Regions from separate parts of the Photobacterium nomapromontoriensis genome, predicted to be linked through region 2. Evidence: predicted binding sites of a transcription regulator. Region 2 holds the regulator's gene; the other holds the start of a gene.

Region 1 (7,992 bases), on a different contig from region 2:
TTTTCTTAATGGTTTGATTAATACCAAACGCGGTAAGAAAGAGGGTCCACAACCTGAGCCTGAATCTCGTTTAACCAACAACATGATTTTCATGAAGCTGCGTATTGCATTGAACTTTAAAGCTGAGGATGTACTTGATGTGCTCAAGTCAGTTGATTTCAATATGAGTAGTCACGAACTGAGTGCATTCTCTCGTAAACCAGACAATAAGCACTACCGTGAATGTAAGGACCAGATTTTAAGAAACTTCCTTCTAGGCATCCAAAATCGTTTTCGCCCACAAGATCAGTAAATAGCAGATCATTATCGTGGTGAAATAAAAAAGGCTACCCTTGGGTAGCCTTTTTGTTGGGTACGATACTGCTAATTAGAAGTTAGCTGAACGTGGTGCACGTGGGAATGGGATCACATCACGGATGTTGGCCATACCTGTTACGTAAGTCACTAGACGCTCAAAGCCCAGGCCAAAACCTGCGTGTGGAACAGAACCGTAGCGACGAAGATCGCGGTACCAGTTCATGTGCTCAGGGTTGATACCCATTTCTACCATACGCTTGTCTAGTAGGTCCAGACGCTCTTCACGCTGTGAACCACCGATGATTTCACCAATGCCCGGTGCAAGAACATCCATCGCAGCAACAGTCTTACCGTCTTCGTTCATACGCATGTAGAACGCTTTGATGTCTTTCGGGTAGTTTTTAACAACAACCGGTGCTTTAAAGTGCTCTTCTGCAAGGTAGCGCTCGTGCTCAGAAGACATATCAATGCCCCACTCAACATCAAACTCAAACTCACGGCCAGAATCTTTTAGGATCTGAATAGCATCGGTATAGTCAACTTGTGCAAAGTCAGAGGTTACAAACTGCTCTAGACGTGTAATGGCATCTTTGTTGATACGCTCAGCAAAGAATTCAAGATCATCACGACGCTCTTCAAGTACCGCTTTGAAGACGTACTTCAGCATATCTTCAGCAAGCTTAGCAACATCATCAAGTTCAGCAAAAGCAACTTCAGGTTCAACCATCCAGAATTCAGCCAAGTGACGGCTGGTGTTCGAGTTTTCAGCACGGAATGTTGGGCCGAATGTGTATACTTTGCTCAGTGCACAGGCATAGGCTTCAGCGTTTAACTGGCCAGAAACCGTCAGGAAGGTTTCTTTACCGAAGAAGTCTTTATCGAAGTCAACTTCACCCGCGTCAGTCATTGGTGTGTTCACCATATCAAGTGTTGATACGCGGAACATTTCACCTGCACCTTCACAGTCAGATGCTGTGATCAGTGGCGCTGACATCCAGAAGAAGCCCTGCTCGTGGTAGAAGCGGTGAATAGCTTGAGACAGGCAGTTACGAACGCGAGCAACAGCACCAATCACATTGGTACGAGGTCGTAGGTGTGCAACTTCACGAAGGTACTCAATTGAGTGGCGAGTTTTTGCCATTGGGTACGTATCAGGATCTTCAACCCAACCAACAACTTTAACGTCAGTTGCCGCCAGTTCAAAGTCTTGGCCTTTCGCTGGTGACGCGACGATTTTGCCAGTTACCTCAACAGAGCAACCAGTGGTCAGTTTTAGTACTTCTTCCTGGTAATTATTTAACTCATTAGGGACCACGGCCTGAATCGGGTCGAAACAAGAGCCGTCATAAATGGCAAGGAAAGAGATCCCAGCTTTGGAATCACGACGTGAGCGAATCCAGCCGCGAACAGTAACTTCACTGTCAACCGCTAGCTTACCGCTAAGTACGTCTGTTACAGGCGCGTAAGTCATGTGTAAATTATTCTCCGTAAAGGCACTTTCATTTGTGTTCAATGGGGGCTAAATACCCTTAGACACAGTCCAAAGACCCATATTACCTTTCTTACGTCCAGCATCAAGCCTTGTTATTACCTGAATGGCGAAATTGATGCACTATTTACGTAAATTGTATGGCTAATGGTCAATAATCATCCTAACGTGGTAGCCTTTACAAGAAGGCACAGATTTGACCGTCGTTAAGGACGGTCCCCGCAGGCGGGCCTGCTGGCTCTTCCTCTGCGGGTGGGGTTTCACCTTCGTCTGGTGGTGTCGGCGCTGGAGGTTCAACAGGAATAACATTCGGTACCTCACTGGCACGGATGAGAGTAACGATATCACTCCTCATTTCTCCTTCGTCACTGGCAAAGGGGGCTGTTTCATCGGTAACCCAGCGTGATTGCTGATTAAATGCCTTTATCGCAAGCTTGCGGCCATCGGTATCGGTTAGCTGGATCCGCTCATTCATGCTGCCATCAAGGGCTTCGTAGTAGAGTGTGCCATCGTCTTCGAGTTTCCAGCGGATCTCAATATTAAAGCCACAGCCATCGGAGTCGACATAATGACCCAGAAAATACTCGCCAGAAAAGTTATCACTAAGCTTAAGGTAGCGTGATGAATCGTTGGCGAAGGTGAGAGCTTTGTCATCGGAAAGGTTGCCGGTCTGCCCGATCAGCAAGGTCTCGGTAAAAATAGGGTCACGTCCAAACCAAATTTGCTTACACTGCTGAGTTTGATCTTGATAGGCCGATAACGTTTTTTTGGTTACTGGACGCGTTGTCGATTGATTCCAGCCCGAGTCATTATCAATGCAAGCACTGAGGGTATTACTGGCGTATTCGCGTGTCATGATATTTGATATTTCAGCGCCGCCACTGGTATTACTGTAGCGTTTAAAGGCCAGTAGTCGCTGCGCATAATCTCGGTTAGCCAGCGCCCAGTAATCAAATTCAGTTTCGTTTGTGTTGTCAGGCAAGAGCTTCAAGTAACCATCATCAGTGATGCTCCAGCTTCGTGAACCGGGTTCTGCATCAGTATGACGGAAGTGGTCCCAGCTATTATCACTACGGAGAACATGGGCAGTTATTTCACCTGCTGGCGTGATCTGGACCAGAGTTTTGTCTACCAAATCATCAACAGATTGGTTCGATAAACGTTCATCCCCCCCGCACTCTGTGACTGCATTAAGGAATAGGCTTTCATTGGCAAAATCAGTATTGCCGAAAATACAGTCACCAAATGGAGGAAGGTTATCCCGGGTGGTCGCTGAGAATATCTGTTCTTTGGCATCATTATCAAAGCCTGAATAGTGATATTCGGTGTTATCGAGTAATGACTCGCCAATATTGACGAAACCACGGTCTTCGACCAAAAACAGGTTAAGGCTATTGAACCGGTAATCGTCAGCTAATTGCTTGATAATATCGGGGACATCAAATCGTAATATTGGTTTTCCAGCCACGTTGGTTGGTGCCCAGACACCATAGTCTTGGATCACCCATTCATCATCTGCAATATTGCCCCAGAAGCGAATGGTGAAACGCCCATCGTCGATCAGTTCAACCACAATATTATTACTGAGCTTGAAACCGTTCACACTCTCGATACCCGGGCCTACGTCAATGAGTGGGGTGATGACCTCATCCAAGGTTGTGTAACCCGCCTCCGGTGTCAGAATGGGATAAATACGGCAGGTGTCTTTATCATTGGTGTTATCACACAATAGATAGGCCTCATTTTCCGGACGCCAGGTGAAATAAAAGCCTGACGCGCCTTCGGTGAAGCTGGCATCATCTTGCAGATAACGGGTGAGATAGTGATTTTCCTTGCTGGAAAGGAAATCGTGCATTCGCTTGCCTGCCAATGAATAAACGTTAGCGTTGAGCGTAATGCCAGCTTCATCTTCTTTAATCAGTGCCGCATCGGTTAACAGTGCCGTTTTTGGGGTCGCAAGTAAGACTTTCAGGTAACTAAACAGCCCAGTCCAGCCATCGTTAGTCAGTATCTGCACTGTGATATCGTCGGTGCCAAAGGCTGTGGAATTACTGAGGTAAGTGAAAAACTCGTTGAGGTTGATGTCGGCATCGTCTGATTTTTCCCAGCGGTATTCGGTCACCTGAGTTTGTGAACCATCAAACTGAGTACTGTCTGCCAATATGCCGTTGCCGTTATTTCCCTCGTAACTACCAACTTGCCAGTACCCGTCGTTAAGGATTGCCTGAATGTCGGCAATGGCAGCCGATTCTTCAGTAAAATAACGCTCGACCCGGCCATTTGTCATCGACTGGACAATAGACAGAGTCATGAGATCTTTTAGCGTGAGCCCTTCTAACCCTAGTTTGGGGAAGAGGGTATCTCGGATATCAATGGCCATGTTGTTGATATCTTGCCAAGCAAACAAAACGCGTCCGCGTGGGGCTTTTTCGAATACTTCAGTGAATACCCCCCAATTTTCATTTTTTACGATGCGTTGTGCCAAAGCGTAGTAGGTTAGTGATGATTCGAGTGTGATCGCTAAACGTTCATTAGCCAGCGGGGTCATATATAACCCTTCGGGAAGAGGTTCACCAAGGGTAAATTCCGGTACGCCGGAGGTATCAACCAGTAGTACCGCATTGATTCTGGTTTTGGTCCCGGCATCAATGACATAGTTGCCGTCACCCAGTGACTCCCAACGGGTAATATCGATAGATTGGAATATTTTCCCTTTATCATCAAGCCATACAGCAGCAAAATTATGCTCGGAAAGATTTTTTTGAGCATCAGCATAGGCTTTGCTGATGAGTGAAAAAGATGGCTTATGAGCCAATCTCATCGTGGCGGGTAAATCAACTGAAACAGTAAATGTTGTTGATGTCGGTGCGGCTGGTCCAGCAATTGCGGTAGCTTCTTCACTGCCTCCACCGCAAGCAGTAAGGATCAGGCTGCAGGCAGCCAAGAGGTAACATCCCAGATAACGGCGCATAAACTTTCCCCAAAGAGTACGACGTGGATTGAACAATTTGTCTCTGCAAGTTATCGCTGCCAGATGTAATACATCGATTAAGCATCATGCGTTAACTTGAGGATCTTGTTTTACTGCTGAGTATAGATAGAGCAAAAATGTTCAATGCTAATAAGGGAGAAGCGTCTTGGATATTAGGCGGCTGTGTTATAAATAAGACAGCCGCTTGAGTGGATGTGCAGCGAGGATCGAATTGAAGTATTTAAGCAATCGCAAGGTATTTGTGGGTCTGAATAGACAGACGCCAATTACGTTGAATGCAGGTTGTAATACAAAGTTCAGTCGCCCGTGGTTTCTGGCTTATCGGCTGAAGTGCAATACATACATTGGGTTTGAGGTGTTTACCCGCTAGCAAGGCATCCAATTGCTCAATGTCTTTCTGGGTACCCACTGGGTGTTTAATTTCATCAGCTCTTTCTAACGCACTAGCCAGTACGGGTAATTTCGCTTTCATGTTGATTTTTGGTGACACGGTAACCCATGTTTGCTCTGTTGCAAGAACCTCAGAGGTACCACTGGTCTCTATTTGACACTGAAAACCTGCAATTTCTAAGGCTGATGTGAGTGGGCGTAAATCATAGATACAAGGCTCACCGCCTGTGATAACGACGTGTTTGGCGGTATATTGCTGGGTAATCAGTAGATCGACAACGCCTTGACTGTCAAGCTCAGCCCATTGCGGAGAGTCGGCTGTTTTTGCCATCACGTCGTTAATCGACACGTGATCTTGTGGCTCAGCATTCCAGGTTTGCTTGGTATCACACCATGAACAGCCCACCGGGCATACTTGAAGCCGGACAAAAATAGCCGGTACTCCTGTGAAAGTACCTTCCCCTTGGATTGTTTCAAAGACTTCATTGATTTTGTACACCGCTAACCTCGTGGTGAGTTGAACATGATTTTTGCAGCCAAACATTATCGCAAAAATGCATCATGGTGTCTTGCAAACGATAAATTTTATGAATAAAAAAACGGCCAGAAAAGAAACCGAAAAATGAGAGTTGGAGCTGCTTTTCTTCAAAATTACATGAAACCTCGTGATGCCTGTCACGTCCTACGAATAATCAACTTCACAATTACTTCGCAAAGTAAAAAAATTAAAAATGCAATTTTTATTGGCTAAATTAACGGGAGTATAGGCATGTATGTCGCTCAGCCTGGTCATATCGACCATATCAAAAGAAACAATGCCGGCAGCGTCTACAAGCTAATTGATTTATATGGCCCAATATCACGTATTGAATTATCTAGGCGTAGCCAACTGGCCCCTGCCAGTATCACTAAAATCACCCGAGAACTCATCGACGCACACATCATAAAAGAAACGGATATCCAAGAGACATCTAGCCGTGGAAGACCCGCTGTTGGCTTAGTCCCCGCCAATGAAGGGTGGCAGTTTATGTCTATCCGATTAGGTCGTGGTTACATGACAATTGCATTGCATGAGCTAGGGGGAGATATCGTTGTTGAAGAGCGACAAGATATTGATGTGTTACAGCAAGAAGAGGTGTTACGAAAACTGATTGGGGAGATTCAGACCTTTTTTGCTAATCATGTTGGTGAATTAGATCGTATTACCGCGATTGCCGTGTCGCTGCCGGGACTGGTTAATGCCAAAACGGGAGTGGTACTACAAATGCCACATTATGATGTGCATCATCTTGAGTTAGGCCCTGCGATCAGTGAGGCAACGGGGTTGTCTGTTTTTGTAGGTAATGATACGCGTTCATGGGCACTGGCAGAGAAGCTTTTTGGTAACTCTCAAGATGTTTCCAATTCTATTTTGGTGTCAATACATCATGGGGTTGGGGCTGGTATCGTACTTGATAATGTTGTTTTGCAGGGGCGGATCGGCAATGTGGGTGAGTTGGGGCATATTCAAATTAAGCCTTATGGTAAGCGCTGCTTTTGTGGCAACCATGGCTGTTTAGAAACAGTGGCAAGCCTTAAGTCGATCATTGAGCAGGTTGAACAGCGTTTACAAGAGGGTCATCCATCGGTACTCACAGGCCAAGAACTCACTATTGAGAAAATTTGTGATGCTGCGGTGGCCAGTGACACACTCGCTAAACAGGTGATTGTGGAGTTAGGTCATAATTTAGGCCAGGCTATTGCCATTATGGTTAATTTATTTAATCCAGAAAAAATACTGATAGGTGGTGAATTTAATCGCGCAAAAGATATCTTATATCCAGCGATTATGGATTGTATCCGCACACAATCACTACCCGTTTATAATCAAGATTTGGTTATTGATGAAAGTTGTTTCTACACTCAAGCGACTATGCCTGGGGCTGCGATGATTAAACAGGCTATGTATGATGGCCATTTGTTAATGAAGTTGATAGAAGGGTAGTTTCAACGGTTAATCTTGATTAGTGTGTTTTTTTATCCAGTGCATACAGACTGTATATCCGATAAAGACACCGATTATATTGGCAAGAGCATCGTCTATTGCCCCCATTCTTTGTGGTATGAATACATGTTGAATGAGTTCCAATAGCATGCCATATAGCGCAATGGCGATACATAACATCATGTATCGCCTTCTATTTTTCAATTGAATAAAGCCTTGAACTGCAAAAATAGCATAGGCAAGCGTATGAGCCATTTTATCTAGGAATAAAATACCATAGCTGTTCATGTCTAATGGACTGTTTTTTTCTGCCCCTGTTTTTAGTGATAGAATTGAGATTAAGATAAAATAGCAAATAAATAATATTCGATAGAATGAAAGACTGTCGAATATACGATGTATTAAGTTATTCATTAGTTGGATAAAATGTAGTTATATACAAAAATTAGCACACATATATGTAATTGTGTGTTAAGCCGTAGTAGTCGAAGGCTGAATGTAACAATAAATGGAACTAAATAACCTCGTTCACTTTTATTTAGTTTGTTTGTACAGTTGTCTGTGTTGCTTATAATGTTCATTATTTTCTGGTTTTACTCTATCTAGAATCCGTCTTGCTTTTTCTAAATGATTATTAAGAATAAGGCTTTCTGCATAATGAAAACTGATTTCGATATTGTTATTTCTACCATCATAAGCCATTTTTAGCGGGATCATTGACTCTTTATGTTTTCCTGATTTTAATAAACAGTAACCATACGTATCTTGAATTTCTGGATTGTTAGGTGCGTTATTATAAGCTTTTGTTGCATATTGGCAGGCATTTCTCAAATCATTGCT
Region 2 (7,992 bases):
CAAGATGCTCGCCCTCGAAATGGGCGGGAATAACCCGATGGTGATCTCGCGTCATTATGGCGAACTCGATGCGACTGTCTACACTATTATTCAGTCAGCCTTTATCAGTGCAGGGCAGCGCTGTACCTGTGCTCGCCGTTTATATCTGCCTTCTGGCGAGGCAGGAGATCGCGTACTGGAGCGGTTATTGGCACTGACACGGAACATTCGGGTTGGCGGCCCATTTGATGAGCCCGCCCCCTTTATGGGGCCACAAATCTCAGCTGAAGCAGCAGATCGCATCATTGCCGCGCAAGCGCATTTGATTATGTTAGGCGGAAATGCCTTATTGGCAGCAACGCGTGGCCATGGCGCGCTTGTTACCCCCGGGATCATCGACGTTAGCCCGATTGCCGACTTACCGGATGAGGAATATTTTGGCCCATTACTGCAAGTGGTGAGGTATGACGATTTGACGCAGGCCGTTGAGTTGGCGAATCAGACGCGTTATGGGTTATCGGCTGGCTTGGTGTCGACCGATGACAGTGAGTGGCAATACTTTATTGAGCAGATCCGGGCTGGGATTGTGAATCGTAACCGTCCGTTAACGGGGGCGAGTGGTGATGCTCCATTTGGGGGCCCTGGCGCATCCGGCAACCTACGACCGAGTGCATTCTATGCCGCGGACTACTGTGCGTATCCTATGGCCTCAATGGAGGGGGAGCAACCTGAACTACCGACTCAACTAGCACCGGGGATCGATCTCTAGTCCGGTTGTGAGTAATCTGCATTTGAATAGCGGGGATAAACAGATGGAAAGGGTAGCGCAATTATTTGAAGGTTTGTGGCAGGATTATGTCCAGCGCCTGTGTCCATCAGCAGCTCAGATCCATGACCTGCTGACAGAAGAGGAACCACTGTATAACGATCACATTGCCTTGCGGACATTTAATCTGCCAGCGGTTGGTTTGGATCGGCTGGCAGCCCCGTTCATTGCGATAGGCTATAAGCCTTGTGGAGAATACCACTTTGAAGACAAGAAGTTGTATGCCGAGCACTTTGAGCATCCTGATCCATTAGCCCCAAAAGTGTTTATCAGTGAACTGTTGGTCGGCCAGTTTAGCTCGCTGTTTCAGCAGACGGTACGAGACTTGATTGAGCAGGTGCCGGAGTCGGCCATGCGTGATCCGACCTTTCTTTATGGTGGGCGATTATGGAGTCTGGATTACGCAACCTATGAGCTGTTGTATGCTGAAAGCGAGTATGCAGGCTGGCTTGCTGCACATGGATTTGGTGCCAATCATTTTACTGTTAGTATTAATCATTTAGAGCAGTTTACAGAAGTGGCCGAGGTGAACCATCTGCTGCTCCACAATGGTTTTACTATCAATGAGTCTGGTGGCGCTGTAAAAGGTAGCCCCACAGTAATGCTGGAGCAATCGTCAACAATGGCCGATCATGTCAAGGTCGGGTTTAGTGATGGCGTTTACGTGGTCCCTGGGGGCTTTTATGAATTTGCCAAACGTTACCCAACAACAGTTGACGGTGAGCTTTATCGTGGGTTTGTTGAGGCTTCTGCCGATAAAATTTTTGAAAGTACCAATAAATAGCGAGCCGAAGTTGTGTGAAAACTGCCTAGCCGTTAAGGCCGTCCAGTAGTGGTATATCAAGGTTTTGCCCGAGTGTGCCGTGCCTGACCGTTTCTTGTTGTTCAAGGTAATGGCGGCTGCCGCTAAATCCTGTCATTTCGACCGTTGAGGGGAGTGGCGCGATGATCACAGAGCCGAAAGGGGCACGATGAGGGGAGAAGCGCTCGATATCCATATCGGTGATTTCCTGTTGTCAATGTCAGTGTATAGTCCATATGCACAATGTAGCATTGGGCATTGAGAATACAAGCGGAAAAACAGTGAGGAAGTCGAGAATTTGAAGGTGAAAGTATACTTTTGTCACATAAGCAAAAAGCCGCATATTTGAAATGTCCAATTTAAAGGGGGTCACTTCAATTGCGGCTTTTTGTTTTTCGTGGTGATGGTTAGCTTAGCGCGTACCGTACACGACGATTGTTTTACCGTGGGCAGAAATGAGATTCTGCTCTTCCAGCATTTTCAGGATGCGACCCACAGTTTCACGAGAACAACCCACGATCTGGCCGATCTCTTGTCGTGTGATTTTGATCTGCATACCATCTGGGTGCGTCATTGCATCAGGCTGTTTAGCCAAATTCAATAATGTCTGGGCGATACGGCCAGTCACATCGAGGAATGCAAGATCTCCAACTTTCTGGCTAGTCACCTGAAGGCGGTTGGCCATCTGAGCAGAAAGACGCATCAAGATATCTGGATTAACCTGAATTAGCTGACGGAATTTCTTAAATGAAATTTCAGCCACTTCGCAAGGTGTTTTCGCTCGAACCCAAGCAGTACGCTCTTGGTCTTCTTCGAAAAGACCTAGCTCACCGATGAAGTCACCTTGGTTGAGGTAAGACAGGATCATCTCCTTGCCTTCTTCATCCTTGATCAGGACAGCAACAGAACCTTTAACAATGTAGTAAAGCGTTTCCGCTTTTTCACCCGCATGAATTAACGTACTCTTTGACGGGTATTTATGAATGTGGCAATGGGAAAGAAACCACTCAAGAGTTGGATCTGTTTGAGGTTTACCTGGAACCATATTACTAACTTCCTCTGCTGCGTTTGTTGCCCAACAACGACGTCCCTATAAGATAAGTTTGAGGCTGGGCCTAACAATAATGTAGTTCGCCGTTTAGGATATTCAGTCAACCGCTGGGCTGCAAGCTCACGTGAATAATTACATCAGAGTTTATCTTTTTTCGGGACGTTTTTCTTGATATTGATCTATCTGAAATGGCCATTTTTTACTCATAAGTGTGCACATGATCACACAGTTGTTAGATAGTACGAAATTACCTCAAAAGTTGTAAGGAGAAAGCAATGCAATCACGCGTGAAATGGGTCGAAGGCATGACCTTCCTTGGGCAGTCAAATTCGGGACACAGTGTCGTTATGGATGGAAATGGCGGCCAAAAAGCGCCGAGTCCGATGGAATTGGTATTAATGGCGGCGGGCGGCTGCAGCTCGGTGGATGTGGTGGATGGTCTGAAATCTGCCGGGCAGAAAATTACCGCTTGTGAGGCACAGATCAGTTCGGTTCGCCGCGAGCAGGCGCCCCGTATTTTTACCTCAGCGAATTTGCATTTTGTGGTGACAGGCGTTGATTTGGATGCATCAGTCGTGGCAAAGACGGTGTCTGATTCATTGCAAAAGTACTGTTCGGTGTGCTTGATGCTGGGTGAAGGGGTTGAGATGACGCATTCGTATGAGGTGGTTGAGGCGTAATAGATCAGGGGCGAGGGACGAGTTTGGAGGAAGAGCGGAAGGGCGAGAGCGGAGCTATGGGGAAAAGCGAACCTATGGTCCTATGGGTAGATCAAGATTTAGGTACGGGTTTCGAGGGACGAGTTCCGAGGAAGAGCGGTTTAAAAGCGGAAGAGCAAAAGCGATCCTAAGGCCCTATGGGTAAGAGCGGAATAAAAGCTGGGGTAGAGTCTCAGAATTCGTTCTTTTTCCTTTACACTCTTTCGTCCCTCGCTCCTGCTTACAGGACCACAGGACCACAGGACCACAGGACCACAGGACCACAGGACCACAGGACCACAGGACCACAGGACCACAGGACCACATATCTTTTGCTTTTCCGCTCTTCCTTGTCCCTAGTCCCTGATTTTCCGCTTTTAACTGCTTTACCTAGTTCCTACTCTTCTTTTCCTCGCCCCTGCTTTACTTTTTGCTTATCCGATCTTCCCGGTATCGATCAGCTGTTGGATCAACGGGCGCATGATCAGCTCCATCGCAAAGCTCATTTTCCCCCCGGGGACTACTAGCGTGTTGTGACGTGACATAAATGCGCCTTGGATCATGGCGAGTAGGTAGGGGAAGTCGACATTTTTGATACCGCGAAAGCGGATCACCACAAAACTTTCGTCTAAGCTGGGGATGGCTTTGGCACTGAGCGGGTTAGAGGTATCAACCGTCGGTACGCGCTGGAAGTTGATATGAGTGCGGGAAAACTGCGGTGTAATATAATTTAAGTAGTCGTCCATCGAACGGACAATGGATTCCATTACCGCTTCGCGGGAATGTCCACGATCGCGGGTATCACGGACAATCTTCTGAATCCACTCAAGGTTCACGATCGGCACCATGCCGATCAGTAAATCAACATGCTGCGCCACATTGGTTTCACCGTCGACCACGCCACCATGAAGACCCTCATAAAATAAAACGTCGGTATTTTCCGGCAGCTGCTGGCTGGGGGTAAAAGTCCCCGGCATCTGGTTATAAGGCACAGCTTCATCGAAGGTGTGAAGATAACGGCGGAATTGACCGCTGCCATCAATGCCATATTGGCGGAAGAAGGTTTCCAGCAAGGGGAAGTCATTGGCCTGATTGCCAAAATAACTAATATGCCGGCCTTGTTCCTTCGCTTTGCGGATTTCAACATCCATCTCGGGTCGAGTAAAGCGGTGGAAGCTGTCACCTTCCAGCCAAGCTGCATTGATGCCCATCATATTGAACATCTTGCGAAAAGCTTCGGAGGTAGTGGATGTGCCAGCCCCCGAAGATCCTGTTACTGCAATAATTGGATGTTTTGCAGACATGACAAACCCTGTCGTTAAGATTAACGATGAGTTATTAACAAAATGTTGCGGTTAAATCAAGTGTAAGTCTTATCAATGATTAGAAATTGAGATCTTGCCGAAGCTTAATATCTACCGATTCATGTAATTCGGAATAGATGACTACAGCTTCTCCCTGAGTGAGCTGTTGCCGAACATGCTGGACTTTTTGTTCTAAGGTTTTTTCATGTTCACCGTAGTCGGTACCTTCTCGTAGGACAAAATGCTCGATCAGGTTATCGAGAGTTTCTGGTGCGATGTCTTGCCAAGGAATGATCATACTAAATGTTTACCGCTCTAGGGGAGGGATTAACCACTGATAACATTATTATCAGTGGTTGATGACGTTAATGGCAAGTAGTTGCTAGCGAGATAAGCGCCATTTACTTCTGGTTATTGTAAAAGGAGCAAACCAAGCCGGCACTGTCATTTCAAGCCAGAAGGTAGGTTTATGCCATGATCCGGTTAGAAAACCGACATGGCCACCGTTAGGGCTGAGATGATATTCGATATGATCAGGTAAAGGTTGTGAGGGGATCACGTCATGAGTCATGAAGGGATCATCTTTAGCATGAATCACCCGTAGTGGTATTGTGACCTGATGTAATCGCCGTAAACCACTACAGCGTTGATAATAATCATGGGCATCTTGATAGCCATGCAAAGGTGCGGTGATCAGATCGTCAAACTGGCGTAAGGTGCTAATGGACTCAATAGCGGATTGATCCAGCGGCAGGGCGTTGGGTAGAAAGCGAATTTTTTTGCTGATATTTCTCTTCATCGAACGGAGTAAATATTGCTTATAGACCCTTGAAAATCCTTGTTCGATTCGCTCTGAACAGGCATTGAGATCAAGCGGGGGCGAAATCACTTGGGCGGCACAGAGTTCACTGTCTTCGCCGTATTCGGCTAAGTAATTGACTAACATATTCCCCCCGAGAGAAACGCCGACGGCGAACAACGGAGAGTCAGGAAATTGTCGACGAACCCATTGAATGAAAAAACGTGCGTCACTGGTTTCCCCAGAGTGATAACTGCGGGCCTGGCGGTTCATTTCCCCGCTGCAGCCTCGAAAATGCATCATGACGCCAAGCCAGCCTTTTTGCTTCGCGGCATACAATAAACCGTTGGCATATGGGCTATGAAAACTCCCTTCCAAGCCATGAAACAGGATCATCACTGGTTGAGTGGCTTGATATGCAGTCGGTGAAGCTGTCCAGGCAATGTCGAGAAAGTCGTCGTCCGGTGTGTTGACCCGTTGAGTAATCGGCGTGAATAGAGGCTTACGGCGAAGCAATCGGGGCAACAGTGTTTGCAGGTGAGCATTACCTAGCCCACGGGCTGGTTCAAACGGGGGCATTGTGGGTCCTTATGCGCAACGTGTTTTAACCTACCAATAATAGTGGTTGGTTTTCTATTGCGTCTATGAGCTTTTGGGGGGAACGCCGGATTTGCCTGTAGATGTCACCCCACATTACCCGCAGTGGCTAAGGCAGTGTGGGGTGAATAGGCGTTTCTTGTTAGCAGTTAGTTCTGGGTAAATTCCGCTTCCATGGCCTCGATCTGCTCATGCAGATCCATCCAGTCCATTTCGACCTCTTCGAGTTCATTTTTTGCAGCCGCCTGACGCTTCAATTGCTCATTAAGCCGTGCTTTATTGTCTGCTTCATAGATGGTGACATCTGATAATTGGGTTTCGGCATCGGCTAATGTTGCACCTAGCTCTTCCATTTGCTTATCGAGTTTCTCAATCTGCTTGCGTAGCGGTGCAGTCAGTTTACGGAACTCAGCGTCGAGGCGTTTCTGCTCTTTGCGTGAGGCGGCGCTGTTCTCTTTAGTGGTCTCTGGTTTGCAGGCCTGTAATTCACGTCGTTCGTTACGCTGCTGTTCAGTCAGCCATTTGTGGTAGTCATTCAGATCACCATCAAACGGTTCAACCTTGTGGTCATGGACCAGATACAGATCATCGGTGGTGGCACGTAATAGGTAACGGTCGTGGCTGACGATCACCATCGCTCCTTCATAAGATTGCAAGGCGAAAGTCAGTGCCTGACGCATATCCAGATCGAGGTGGTTGGTTGGTTCATCGAGTAGTAAGAGGTTCGGACGTTGCCAGACGATCAGCGCCAATACCAGACGGGCTTTTTCGCCACCCGAGAACGGACCGACTTTTTCCAGTGCTTTGTCACCAAGGAAGCCGAAGCTGCCAAGGTAATCACGTAACTGCTGTTCGGTAGAGGTCGGGGCGATACGGGTCATGTGCTGCACTGGCGTGTCATCTAGGTACAGTGTTTCGAGCTGGTGCTGGGCAAAGTAACCAATTTTCACCCCTTGCGAGTAGCTGAGTTCCCCTGCTTTGGCTGGTAATTCGTTGGCCAGCATTTTGATTAGGGTTGATTTACCCGCACCGTTACGCCCCAGTAGACCGATCCGGCTACCCGGCACTAGATTCAGACGGATTTTTTCGAGAATAATATTGTCATCATAACCTGCGGCAACATGATCCATCATCAATATTGGGTTCGGTAGTGCGGAAGGCTCGCGGAACTCAAAGCTGAATGGATTATCAAATTGTGCGGGCAGTACTTGCTCCATGCGTTCCAGTGCTTTGATTCGGCTCTGAGCCTGACGGGCTTTGCTCGCCTTGTAACGGAATCGATCGATATATGACTGCATGTGCGTCATTTGCTTTTGTTGCTTTTGGTACATAGCCTGCTGCAGCACCAGTTTCTCGGCACGTTGGTTCTCGAAGGATGAGTAGTTGCCGGTGTAGCTGTTCATTGTCTGGTTTTCGATATGGACAATACGGTTGACAACAGGATCGAGGAAATCACGGTCATGGGAGATCAATACCAGGGTACCGCGGTAGTTCTGAAGCCATTTTTCCAACCACATCACAGCATCCAGATCGAGGTGGTTCGTCGGCTCATCGAGCAGTAGTAGATCTGAACGGCACAGCAGTGCCTGGGCGAGGTTCAGACGCATTCGCCAGCCACCGGAAAACTGAGTCAGATTCCATTGCATCTGCTCCTGTGAAAACCCCAGACCATCAAGTAGCTCTGCGGTACGGGCGCGGATACTGTAGCCGCCAATGGCTTCCAGCTTGCCGTGCAGCTCTGCCACTTTGGTGCCATTATCGGCTTGTTCGGCGGCCGCCAGCTCGGCTTCCAGTTGGCGGTATTCGCGGTCACCGTCAATGACATATTCCATGGCTTCGCGCTCAAGCGCAGGTGTCTCTTGAGCAACCCAGGCCAATTCCCAGTTGGCCGGAAATTGGTGACTGCCCGCATCAACACTCAGTTCATTCTTAAGCA

Evidence for each region. The regulator CRP, encoded in region 2, controls carbon source genes, mostly activating them, when cyclic AMP is high. The targets are predictions, from matches to a motif close to TGTGANNNNNNTCACA.
Region 1: the regulator CRP is predicted to act here: its motif matches at 5,833-5,848, upstream of mlc (sugar metabolism global transcriptional regulator Mlc).

What each region holds. Positions count from the first base shown of each region.
Region 1 is NZ_JAKJSL010000017.1:223,020-231,011, reverse strand. Features, by position in the region: gene L4D12_RS04150 (YehS family protein) at 1-292, shown strand, start outside; gene asnS (asparagine--tRNA ligase) at 368-1,768, opposite strand; gene L4D12_RS04140 (hydrogenase expression protein HypA) at 1,965-4,757, opposite strand; gene queE (7-carboxy-7-deazaguanine synthase QueE) at 4,999-5,667, opposite strand; gene mlc (sugar metabolism global transcriptional regulator Mlc) at 5,938-7,152, shown strand; gene L4D12_RS04125 (VanZ family protein) at 7,162-7,440, opposite strand; gene prsT (XrtA/PEP-CTERM system TPR-repeat protein PrsT) at 7,687-7,992, opposite strand, start outside.
Region 2 is NZ_JAKJSL010000021.1:156,889-164,880, forward strand. Features, by position in the region: gene astD (succinylglutamate-semialdehyde dehydrogenase) at 1-748, shown strand, start outside; gene L4D12_RS07740 (DUF1338 domain-containing protein) at 792-1,589, shown strand; gene L4D12_RS07745 (hypothetical protein) at 1,615-1,803, opposite strand; gene crp (cAMP-activated global transcriptional regulator CRP) at 2,020-2,652, opposite strand; gene L4D12_RS07755 (OsmC family protein) at 2,934-3,338, shown strand; gene L4D12_RS07760 (phosphoribulokinase) at 3,791-4,660, opposite strand; gene L4D12_RS07765 (YheU family protein) at 4,740-4,958, opposite strand; gene L4D12_RS07770 (hydrolase) at 5,043-6,038, opposite strand; gene L4D12_RS07775 (ABC transporter ATP-binding protein) at 6,206-7,992, opposite strand, start outside.